DNA from 2 places in the Blautia sp. HCP3S3_C4 genome. Region 1 is predicted to be linked to the other one. Evidence: riboswitches for the same ligand, from Rfam matches in the RefSeq annotation. Region 1 holds a riboswitch; the other holds the start of a gene.

The links. A riboswitch is a leader RNA that binds a small molecule or an ion and turns the genes downstream of it on or off. The one in region 1 is predicted to bind S-adenosylmethionine.
Region 2: another riboswitch for S-adenosylmethionine. It lies ahead of metK (methionine adenosyltransferase); the one in region 1 lies ahead of ACTNC6_RS15095 (hypothetical protein).

The regions. Positions count from the first base shown of each region.
Region 1 is NZ_JBQHWF010000021.1:11,785-17,953, reverse strand. It holds gene ACTNC6_RS15125 (alpha/beta hydrolase) at 1-175, shown strand, start outside; gene ACTNC6_RS15120 (flavodoxin family protein) at 177-719, shown strand; gene ACTNC6_RS15115 (carboxymuconolactone decarboxylase family protein) at 917-1,684, shown strand; gene ACTNC6_RS15110 (antibiotic biosynthesis monooxygenase family protein) at 1,703-2,032, shown strand; gene ACTNC6_RS15105 (flavodoxin) at 2,042-2,512, shown strand; gene ACTNC6_RS15100 (flavodoxin) at 2,528-3,211, shown strand; SAM riboswitch class I at 3,266-3,350, shown strand; gene ACTNC6_RS15095 (hypothetical protein) at 3,450-3,767, shown strand; partial or broken gene ACTNC6_RS15090 (MerR family DNA-binding transcriptional regulator) at 3,830-3,969, shown strand; gene ACTNC6_RS15085 (MerR family transcriptional regulator) at 3,970-4,563, shown strand; gene ACTNC6_RS15080 (relaxase/mobilization nuclease domain-containing protein) at 4,641-6,020, opposite strand; gene ACTNC6_RS15075 (plasmid mobilization protein) at 5,981-6,169, opposite strand, start outside.
Region 2 is NZ_JBQHWF010000013.1:10,590-16,758, reverse strand. It holds gene ACTNC6_RS11910 (UDP-N-acetylglucosamine 1-carboxyvinyltransferase) at 1-1,001, shown strand, start outside; SAM riboswitch class I at 1,097-1,200, shown strand; gene metK (methionine adenosyltransferase) at 1,301-2,482, shown strand; gene ACTNC6_RS11900 (sensor histidine kinase) at 2,686-3,837, shown strand; gene ACTNC6_RS11895 (response regulator transcription factor) at 3,834-4,523, shown strand; gene ACTNC6_RS11890 (aminotransferase class I/II-fold pyridoxal phosphate-dependent enzyme) at 4,549-5,988, shown strand; gene ACTNC6_RS11885 (guanylate kinase) at 5,995-6,169, shown strand, end outside.

The DNA of each region.
Region 1 (6,169 bases):
CAGCTATTACTTTGGCAAGGATGCTTATGAAGCTATGATCAAGGACAGCAAATATACAGAGAACAAAGAACTTCTTACCATCCCGGGTGCAGTGCATACAGATCTGTATGACAATCTGAAAGTCATTCCATTTGACAAGATGCAGCAGTTCTTAAAGGAAAACGGGGTAGGTTAAGATGGCAAAGAAAGTACTTATTATTTCGACAAGCCTTCGTGGCGGCAGTAATTCCGACATTCTTGCAAAGGAATGTGAAAAGGGAGCAAAAGAGGCCGGACATGAGGTAGAATACATTTCCCTGAAGGGAAAGGACATTAAGTTTTGTATCGGATGTTTGACCTGTCAGACAAAAGGCAGCTGCGTACTTACAGATGATGTGGCAGAGATTATGGAAAAGGTGCTGGCTGCCGAGGTTATCGTCTATGCAACTCCAATCTACTATTACGAGATGAGCGGACAGATGAAGACGCTTCTGGACAGAATGAACCCGATGTATCCGATGGATTATGCTTACCGCGATATCTATATGATCGCAACTGCCGCAGAGGAAGAGGAAAGCGCATTTGAAAAAGCCTACAACGGTCTTCAAGGCTGGGTGGACTGCTTTGAAAAGGCCAAGCTCAAGGGTCTCGTAACGGGTGGCGGCATCGGTGATGCGAATGACGCTCCGAATCATGAAGAGACCATGAAGAGGGCCTATGAGCTCGGAAAGGCTCTGTAAAAATGAGAAAAATTTGGGTAATCCTGCTCAGTGTTTTCGTGATCAGTTCTTTATCAGGTTACGAACAGAGTCAACAGGAAGAGACTCAAGCGGAAACCGTTGTAGCTGTTGGGAGGGATCTGTCTCAGCACACGCTTGAGGCGCTTCTCTCAAATGGATATATCACCTTAACAATCAGAAAGTAGGGAATGGAAATTATGAAGAAGATAGTACAGACAGCAGGCAGAGCTGCTCTTGGTGAATTCGCACCGGAGTTTGCTCATTATAATGACGATGTTCTCTTTGGAGAGAACTGGAATAATCAGGATATCGATGTAAAGACAAGAAGCATTATCACTGTAGTTGCATTGATGTCCTCAGGCATTACGGATTCTTCTCTGAAGTATCATCTGCAGAATGCGAAAGCCCATGGTGTGACTCAGAAGGAAATCGCAGCAGTGATCACACATGTGGCATTCTATACAGGATGGCCAAAGGGCTGGGCCGTATTCAACCTGGCTAAAGAAGTATGGGAAACAGGCGAAGGTGATCTTCCTTACGAAGACGAAGCTATGAGAGCCCATGCAAAGGAAATGGTATTCCCGATCGGAGCACCAAATGATGGATTTGCACAATATTTTACTGGTAAAAGCTTTCTTGCACCTATATCAACAAATCAGGTTGGAATCTTTAATGTAACTTTTGAGCCGGGGTGCAGAAATAACTGGCACATTCATCATGCAACAGAGGGCGGCGGACAGATCCTTGTCTGCGTGGCAGGCCGTGGTTACTATCAGGAATGGGGAAAGGATGCAGTAGAAATGAAGCCGGGAGACTGCATCAATATTCCGGTAGGCGTAAAGCACTGGCATGGAGCTGCACCGGATTCCTGGTTCAGCCATCTGGCAATTGAAGTGCCTGGCAAGGATGGCTCCAATGAGTGGCTGGAAGCAGTAGATGATGAGAAATATGGCAAGCTCGATTAATGATAAAGGTGAATTGCAATGGCTATAACTGTAAATATTTATTATAAAGGGACTGGGTCTGCAGCAAAACAATTTGCAAGGGAAATGACAGAAAGCGGAACGGTGGATGCTATCAGGAAAGAAACTGGAAATCTCCGCTATGAATACTTTTCGCCGTTAGATGATGAAGAAACGGTATTGTTGATCGATAGCTGGGAAAATCAGGAAGCGATTGATATGCATCATGCATCTCCAATGATGAATACTATCATGAAATTACGAGAAAAGTATAATCTTCATATGAAGGTTGAGCGTTATGTATCAGAAGATGGCATACCGGATTCGGACAAGAAATTCATAAAGGAATAGGTGACAATTATGGCAAAAACATTAGTAGCATATTTCAGTGCAAGTGGTGTAACAAAGAAAGCAGCAGAAAAGCTGGCATCTGCAGCAAAGACAGATATCTATGAGATCAAGCCTGCAGTTCCATATACCAAGGCTGATCTGAACTGGATGGATAAGAAATCAAGAAGCAGCGTAGAGATGGGAAACAAGTCCTTCAGACCGGAAATTGTGAAAGATGATTTGAATTTATCTCAGTACGATACTATTCTGGTTGGCTTCCCGATTTGGTGGTATGTGGCTCCAACCATCATTAATACTTTCCTTGAAAGCTATGATTTTGCCGGAAAGAAGATTGTTCTCTTCGCAACCTCCGGCGGCAGCGGTTTTGGAAACACGGTAAAAGAACTGAAACCTTCCGCTACTGGAGCAGAAATCATGGAAGGAAAGCTTCTGAATCGTGCGACAGATAAAGATATCGATGCCCTGATCAAGATGCTGTAAGGGAGGCGACTCCGGATGAAAAAGTTATGGGCAGTTCTCCTTTGCTTTGTACTTCTCTTTGCTATGACTGCGTGCGGAAACAGTGCTCCGGCTGTAAGCTCAGAGAATGAATCTACAGAGGCTATTAAAGAGAGTACTTCGGAAGCCACAGAGGATAGTGAGAGCACCGAAGAGATAAACGGAACCAATGAATCGGATGAAGTTGTTCTGGAAGAAGTTTTTGAGGTTAAAACTGCAGTGGTCTGCTTCTCCGGAACCGGAAACACCATGGCTGTCGCAGAGACGATTGCCGATGTAACCGGTGGTGATTTATTCGAAATCATTCCTGCAGAAAAATATGCAGACGAAGATCTGAATTATAATGATGACAACTGCAGGGCCAATAAGGAACAAGATGATCCTGATGCAAGACCTGCGATTGAAAATAATCTGAGTGCGGTGGAAGAATACGATACCATTTATCTCGGACATCCGATCTGGTGGGGTACAAACCCTCGTATCATCCAGACCTTCCTGGATACTTATGACCTGACAGATGCCACAATCTATACCTTCTGTACCTCAGGTGGAAGTGGTATTGAAAAGAGTATTTCTGATCTGCAGACGCTGTATCCAGACTTACATATTGTAACTGGTAAACGATTTAACAATGCATCTGAAGAAGATGTGACTGAGTGGATCAGCAGTCTTGCTGAATAGCAGGTGGCACATCTGCACCTTGAGAAGATATTCGTTCTCAGCTATAATGATAAAGACCTATAAAGAGTGCGCGAGAGACAAGCTCGATGACCGCACAGCAACCTGCATTTGCAAGGTGCTAAAGCTTGACCGATGGGCGTTATGTATTTGAGAATTATGGCTCCTGTCGGAAAAGATGGGGGCCTTTTCCTTTTGCCGCTCTTCATAGGATCATAGATCGAAGAGGAGGCATGAGAGCATGCGCAATGTAACTGAATTATCAAAACTGAATGGGAAAGTGTATGTGTATCTGAGAGATGAAGTGATTGCAAGAAGGTTTTTGCAGGATGCAGAGAATGAGGGATTCACTTTTGGAGATGGAGAAAAGCCAACAGCCAGACCGGGAAATAATCTCTATGTGGTCAATCGTGATTGGACGATCAGCCATGTGGGATGGACTGGCCATATGGCATTTCAATCAGCGAAGCGTATCGGTGAGCAGGAGCTGATCCGTGTGGATTATGAGAGATATCTGCTTGGGGAAGAAAACTTCGTGATTAATAAAAATAATGCTTGACCCTGACATAATGTCATACCTTATTATGAACTTACCACGACAGGAAAGAAGGTTTGATATTGATGATGACGGTAAATGAAGTAAGCAAATTATCAGGGGTGAGTATACGATCCCTGCATCATTACGACAAGATTGGTCTTCTGCCGGCCACGGAAGTTACAGCTACAGGCTTTATGACGATAAGGCCCTGGAGCGACTGCAGATGATCTTGTTATTCAAAGAACTTCAGTTTCCATTAAAAGAGATTACAACGATTCTTGATAATCCGGAGTTTGATCGAAGCAAAGCACTGGAACAACAGATAAAACTTTTGGAACTTCGGAAAGAACATCTGGAAAACCTGATCGATCTGGCTCGTGGAATAAAGATGATAGGAGTTCAGAAAATGAGCAAAATGAGTTTTGATGCTTTCGATACACGAAAGATTGATGAATATGCAGCCCAGGCAAAAGCATCCTGGGGAACTACCGATGCCTATAAAGAGTTTGAGAAGAAGTCTGCTGGAAGAAGCCGCGAAGAAGAACAGGTACTTGGTGTTCAGATGATGGAAATCTTTGCGGGGTTCGGTAAGATCAGAAATAAGAAACCGGAATCAGAAGAAGCACAGGCCCTGGTAGAGAAACTGCAGAACTATATCACCGAGCATTACTATACCTGTACCGATGAGATTCTGGAAAGTCTGGGACAGATGTATGCAGGCGGTGGAGATATGACATCCAATATAGATAAGTACGCAGGTGAGGGTACTGCAGTCTTTGCTAACGAAGCGATAGAAGCGTATATTCTGACAAAATAATTATCGAAAAATCAGAGTTTAGGCACCTTGTGGAGTGAAGTGTTGTCAGTCATTCCATGAGGTGCCTTTTTTTGCTTTTATGAGATTACTTCTTCCCTGGTTAAGCCTCCAGGCTGTCGATCAGGAACATCGATGCCTGCACCTCGAAGCATCGTTTCATAATTGCTTTCGATAATGCCCAGGGTCTTCTGTTGTTTCAGGAGATCCTGCTTTTCTTTTTTGGCAGAGACAAGTTCTTCTTCCAGTTCCAGCTGTTGTCGCTGCAGCTTTTCGGAAGACGGAAGTTTGTGAATACCAAACTCAGCCAGTTCTTTTAAAGTGACATCATGCAACTGATATTCTGCCTGATGTTGTATGCGGTAGAGTGCTTTGTCCGGAGCATCCTTCTCAGCACGAACCACATCACGACATGCACGATAGACTTCACAGTGCTTCATAATAATCTTCTGATTTTGAATAGCTTTTTGTGTTTGCAGGATCTGAACATCCGCAGCTTGAATAGAAGCCTCCAGATCAGAAATGTGATTTTGGAATTCTTCATAGTTCAATAGATTGTGCTGTGAAAGATAACTGAAAGTTCTGGCTGCCTCTTTCAGATTATTTTTTATGGCCCACTGTTCGAAGCCGGGGCGATTGCCGTCAGCGACATAGGAAGTCATCTCCACAAACATCCTTATTTTGAATGATGCATTTTGAGGAATGCGGGCCTTATGACGATTCTTCGCCAGACGTCTCAGGATACTGTCCTCTGTATAATAGGCTCCCAGAGTTTTGACATTGGTGAAATGTTTCTGATCAGGAGCCCGGAAAGCCAGATATTTTCCCTGCCGGATTTCATATCCTGCTTCTTTCATCTTCATCAGGAATTCATCAAAGGAAACGGACGACCAGATGGCACGATCCACGTTGTATTTGAGTTTTGCTTTCCAGCTGTTTCCTCGTTTGTACTCCATATTTTCTTTATATGATTTTGCTTTCTGTCCGGTGGGCATGGACTCTTCCAGACCATATTCCCGGCAAATGCGATTGCTGAGTTTACAGATCTTGTGATAGTTCCGTTTGTTGAAAACATACTTATGGTAGTCTACAAAATTTGTTGCATTGAAAATTAGATGGCAGTGGACATGATCCTTGTCAACGTGAGTGGAAAGAACATATTCATGTTTTCCTTTCAGGGTGGCATCTGCAATCTTTGTTGCAACTTCATGAGCAACATTGGGATCTGTGATCTCACCAGGCTTGAAGGAAATGATCATGTGCCAGGCAAGGTTATCTCCCTTCTCCATCACATTATCTTTTCCAAGCTTTGCAGTCATAGCAAATTCCAGATCGGCAGTTTCCGGTGAACAACCATAGGAAGAAACCAGATTATGGTCATCGGTCTTATCAGGATTCGTGATGTAATCGACGGCTTTCTTTACTGTAGATTTGATGCCGAAGATCTTAATATATGCCATATCTCTTTTATCATCCCTTTCAATTCTTTCATTTCTTCCGGTGCGACAGCACCAGTGGAATTGGCAAGCCTTGCCAGCTGGTTTACGTTCACACCGATCTTGTGCATCTCATAAAACTGTTTCTCAAGGTAAGTCGTATCTGTGTTTAC
Region 2 (6,169 bases), on a different contig from region 1:
TGCTTGGAGCTCTTCTTGGTAAATATAAGCATGCAGAAGTACCTCTTCCGGGAGGCTGCAATATTGGAAGCCGTCCCATTGACCAGCATCTGAAGGGATTCAGAGCGCTGGGGGCAGATGTGGATATTTTACATGGAGCTATTGTAGCAAAGGCTAAGAATCTTCATGGAAGCCATATTTTCCTTGATGTTGTATCTGTGGGAGCAACAATCAATATTATGATGGCTGCTTCTCTTGCACCTGGACGTACAATTATTGAGAATGCAGCAAGAGAACCGCATGTAGTAGATGTAGCCAATTTCCTGAATAGTATGGGTGCCAACATTAAGGGTGCAGGAACAGATGTGATCCGTATCAAAGGTGTAGAGAAGCTTCATCGAACAGAATATTCTATTATTCCTGATCAGATTGAGGCTGGTACCTTTATGTTTGCTGCAGCAGCAACAGGTGGAGATGTTACAGTAAAGAATGTAATCCCCAAACATCTGGAAGCAACTACGGCCAAGCTTGAGGAAATTGGATGTGAGGTTGAGGAATTTGATGATGCGGTACGTGTACGTGCTACAGGCAGACTTCATCGTACTCATGTAAAAACTCTTCCCTATCCGGGATATCCTACAGATATGCAGCCGCAGATTGCTGTTACCCTGGCTCTTGCAGAAGGAACCAGTATTGTAACAGAGAGTATTTTTGAAAACAGATTCAAATATGCAGATGAGCTGTCACGTATGGGAGCCAACATTAAAGTAGAGGGCAACTCTGCAATTATTGATGGTGTAAATAAGCTTACAGGTGCCAGAGTCAGTGCTCCTGATCTGCGGGCAGGTGCTGCTCTTGTAATTGCAGGTCTGGCAGCTGATGGTATTACGGTAGTAGATGATATTGTATACATCCAGAGAGGATATGAGAATTTCGAAGAGAAGCTTAGAGCTTTGGGAGCTGAGATTGAAAGAGTTTCCAGCGAAAAGGAAATTCAGAAGTTCCGTCTGAGAGTTGGATGATTATAAAATTTCTATAAAAATAGAATTTATGCTTGACATTACAAAGGGTTGAGTATATTGTAAGTTGTGCAGAAAAGTTAATAATTAGTAATAGCCTTTTATTCAGAGTGGTGGAGATACAAAGGATCTGAGAAGCCACGGCAACCCCTTTTTATGCGGAGGAAGGTGCCAACCTGAGCGAGTGATCGAACAATAAGAGGATTGTTGAAGCATTCATTCAGACAGTCCGATTACTTCGGGCTGTTTCTTTTTATTATCTGTATAAAAATATACTATGAAATGAAAAAAAGGAGAACAAAATGGAGAAAATTTTATTTACTTCTGAATCTGTAACTGAAGGCCATCCGGACAAAATGTGCGATGCTATTTCTGATGCGATTCTTGATGCAATTATGGAAAAAGACCCAATGGGCCGTGTTGCATGTGAAACAGCTGTAACTACAGGTCTTGTAATGGTAATGGGTGAGATTACAACAAACGCTTATGTGGATATTCAGAAGATTGTAAGAGATACAGTACGTGAAATCGGATATACACGTGGTAAATATGGTTTTGATGCAGATACCTGTGCGGTAATCACTGCAATTGATGAACAGTCTGCAGACATTGCTCTCGGAGTAGATAAAGCTCTGGAAGCTAAAATGGGAGAAGACGAGATTGATGCTATCGGTGCAGGAGACCAGGGAATCCAGTTTGGCTATGCTTCCAACGAAACAGAGGAATATATGCCATATGCTATTAATATGTCCCATAAGCTTGCTCGTCAGCTGACAAAAATCCGTAAAGATGGTACATTAAACTATTTAAGACCAGATGGAAAAACACAGGTTACTGTAGAATATGATGAAGCTGGAAAACCTGTACGTATTGATGCAGTTGTATGCTCTACTCAGCATGATCCTGATGTTGCACAGGAGCAGATTCATAAAGATATTAAAAAATATGTTTTTGATGAGGTTATTCCGGCAAATATGGTGGATGAGAATACAAAATATTTTATCAATCCTACAGGACGTTTCGTAATCGGCGGACCTCACGGTGACAGCGGACTTACAGGACGTAAGATCATTGTAGATACTTATGGCGGAGCCGGTCGTCACGGCGGCGGAGCTTTCTCCGGTAAGGACTGCACAAAGGTAGACCGTTCTGCAGCTTATGCAGCACGTTATGTTGCAAAAAATATTGTAGCAGCAGGCCTGGCTGATAAGTGTGAAATTCAGCTTTCTTATGCGATTGGTGTTGCACGTCCTACATCTATCCATGTGGAAACATTTGGTACAGGTAAGCTTTCAGATACCAAATTGGTTGAGATTATCCGTGAGAATTTTGATCTCCGTCCGGCAGGAATTATTAAAATGCTTGATCTGAGACGCCCAATCTACAAACAGACAGCTGCTTACGGACATTTCGGACGTACAGATGTAGATCTTCCATGGGAACATCTGGATAAGGTAAATGATCTGAAAAAATATCTTGCATAATTGAGAAAAAGTTATCTTTAAACAAAAGCAAACAATCATCCTGCATATTTTTGTGTGGGATGTTTGTTTGTTTTTTTATTGTCCGGGTGCTTTGGCAGAATATACTTTCGACGTTGGCGTCAGCATTTTATAGAAAATTTAGATATTGAAAACAGACTTTATGGTATAATCTTGTTATGAAAAAAATTGGCTCAGAGAAAAGGATGGTTTCAATGAAATTAAAAACAAGGATCATAGTTGGATTTGCCATGATCATATTAGTGCCCCTTTTATTGTTTTCTGCATCATTATACGGATTAAGTCATACAAAACTGGCACAACATAATTCAGATTCTTCAGAAATTGTCTATGATATTTCCATGGGAGTGTCTGCCAACAGCAAGACGCAGGTAAAACTTATTGCCAGAGATCTTCTGTTTACAGCGACAGTAATTCTTGTATTTACAGCTTTGTCCATAGGCTTATGGATATACAGAAGTATAGCAACACCTTTAGTAAAATTAAAGAAAGCAACTCAAAATATAAAAGAAGGAAATCTTGATTTTGTATTGGACGTAGAGGGGAATGATGAATTTTCAGAACTATGTCAGGATTTTGAGGAAATGAGAAAGCGTCTGAGGGAATCTGCAGAGGAAAAAATAATATTGGATAAAGAAAATAAAGAACTGATCAGTAATATCTCACATGATCTGAAAACGCCTATTACAGCTGTAAAGGGATATGTGGAAGGAATCATGGATGGTGTGGCGGATACTCCGGAAAAGATGGATCGTTATGTAAAAACTATTTATAATAAAACCAATGAAATGGATCATCTGATCAATGAACTGACTTTTTATTCCAAGATTGATACAAATCGTATTCCATACACTTTTAGTAAGCTGAACGTAGAGGATTATTTTAGTGATTGTGCAGAAGAAGTAGGTCTGGAACTGGAAACCAGAGGAATTGAACTGGTTTATGCCAATTATGTGGAAAGTGGTGTGCAGGTGATCGCAGACGGAGAGCAGATCCGCCGTGTAATTCATAATCTTATCAGTAATGCTATTAAATATATGGACAAGCCCAAAGGAATTATTCAGATCCGTATCAAGGATGTAGGAGATTTTATCCAGGTAGAAATCGAAGATAATGGAAAAGGTATTGCTGCTAAGGATATTGTTTATATTTTTGATCGATTTTACAGAACCGATGTATCCAGAAATTCTTCCAAGGGTGGAAGTGGTATCGGACTTTCTATTGTAAAGAAGATTCTGGAGGATCATGGTGGTAAGGTATGGGCTACCAGCAGGCTGGGAATCGGCACAATTATGTATTTTGTTCTCAGAAAATATCAGGAGGTACCAATGAAATGAGCAGAATATTAATTATAGAAGATGAAGAGGCTATTGCAGATCTGGAGAAAGATTATCTGGAACTTTCCGGATTTGAGGTTGAGATATGTAACAGAGGGGATACAGGACTGGTCAGAGCATTAAATGAGGAATTTGATCTGATCATCCTGGATCTGATGCTGCCGGAAGTAGATGGATTTGATATCTGCCGTCAGGTACGTCAGACCAAAAATATACCGATCATTATGGTGTCGGCTAAAAAAGATGATATTGATAAAATCCGTGGTCTGGGACTGGGAGCAGATGATTATATGACTAAGCCTTTCAGTCCAAGTGAACTGGTGGCAAGAGTAAAGGCACATATGGAGAGATATAATCGTCTGGTCGGTTCCAATGTAAAGAAAAATGATATTATAGAGATTCGCGGTATAAAAATTGATAAAACTGCCCGTCGTGTGTGGGTAAATGGGGAGGAGACTACTTTTACTTCCAAAGAATATGATCTTCTTACATTTCTGGCAGAAAATCCTAACCGAGTATTTACTAAGGAGGAGCTTTTCAGGGAAATCTGGGATATGGAATCAGTAGGAGATATTGCTACAGTAACAGTACATATTAAAAAAATCCGTGAGAAGATTGAATTTAATACTGCCAAACCTCAATATATTGAAACAATCTGGGGTGTAGGTTACAGGTTTAAGGTCTGATCAAAGAAAAATCAGAAAGGAAAATATGGATAGATTATATAAAAAGCTGGAAGAATACGGAAAGTCAGATTATTATCCCTTTCACATGCCCGGACATAAGAGAAATATGGATTCTTCTGCAGCCTCATTTCCTTTTGACTGGGATATTACAGAAATTCATGGGTTTGATAATCTTCATCATGCAAAAGGCGTGATTAGAGATGCGCAGGAATATGCAGCACAGATTTATGGAACCCAGAGATGTTTTTTTAGTGTAAATGGAAGTACGGCAGCACTTCTGGCAGCAATCAGTGCCTGTGTAGATAAAGGAGGCAAAATCCTTATGGCGCGAAATTGTCATAAGGCTGTTTATCATGGATTATATATAAGAGACTTGCATCCCATATATATTTATCCACATGAAGATTCCAGATTGGGGATAAACGGAGGAATTTCACCTTCTTGTGTGGAAAGATATATTGAAGAAAATCAGGATATACAAGCAGTTCTGATTACCTCCCCTACCTATGACGGAGTTGTATCAGACGTAAAAAGTATTGCCCGTTTTGTACATAAATATGGAATTTCTTTGATTGTAGATGAGGCACATGGAGCGCATTTTCATTTTTCAGATTATTTTCCTGTATCTGCAGCAGAGCTTGGAGCGGATATTGTTGTCCAGAGCTTTCATAAAACACTTCCGGCCCTTACACAGACGGCAGTTCTTCATGTGTGTAGTGACAGAGTAAATGTGGGAAAAATAAAAAGATTTATGGGTATCTATCAGACCAGCAGTCCTTCCTATATTCTTATGGCCAGTATGGATGCCTGCATGGATAGAATGAATCATACAACAGGGAAGAAGATGTTTGCAGAATTTACTTCTCAGCTGGAGGAAGCCAGACAGCGGTTGATGAAATGCGGACATATCAGGCTGATAACTCCGGAAATGATAAACAGTACCGGTGTGTATGACTTTGACCGGTCAAAACTGTTGTTTTCTACAGTAGGAACTTCTATTAATGGGACAGAACTACACAGACGGTTGAGAAATGAGTTTCATATAGAAATGGAAATGGAAGCGGAAAAATATGTCCTGGGAATTGCTTCTGTGGGAGACACAAAAGAAGGATTAGACAGACTGTGTAAAGCAATTGAGTATATTGATACACAGGTGGAAACTGTTCAGGAGAAAACGGAGAAGAATGTTTCCTATGCAAAAATGAAAGCATTTATGACAATTTCTCAGGCTATGGATGCACCTCAGAAGAGATTTTACCTGGAAGAAAGTGTTGGAAAAATAAGTGGTGAATTTGCTTATCTGTATCCTCCGGGGATTCCTGTTATTGTGCCCGGAGAACAGATTACTGGACAATTTGTGCGAAATATGAGAAGATACATGGAACAGGGACTGGAATTACAGGGACTCAGTGACAGTAGTAATGAAACAATCTGTGCAGTTATAGACAGTCCGGTAAAGGAATAGCAGGTAATGGGAAAGATTTTTTATATTATGGGAAAAAGTGCTTCCGGAAAAGACAGGATATATTCTCTTCTGGAAGATCAGAGAGAACTGAAACTGAAAACATTGGTTTTATATACTACCCGGCCGATCAGAGATGGAGAAGAGAACGGAAAAAATTATTATTTTGTAAGTGATGAAAAAT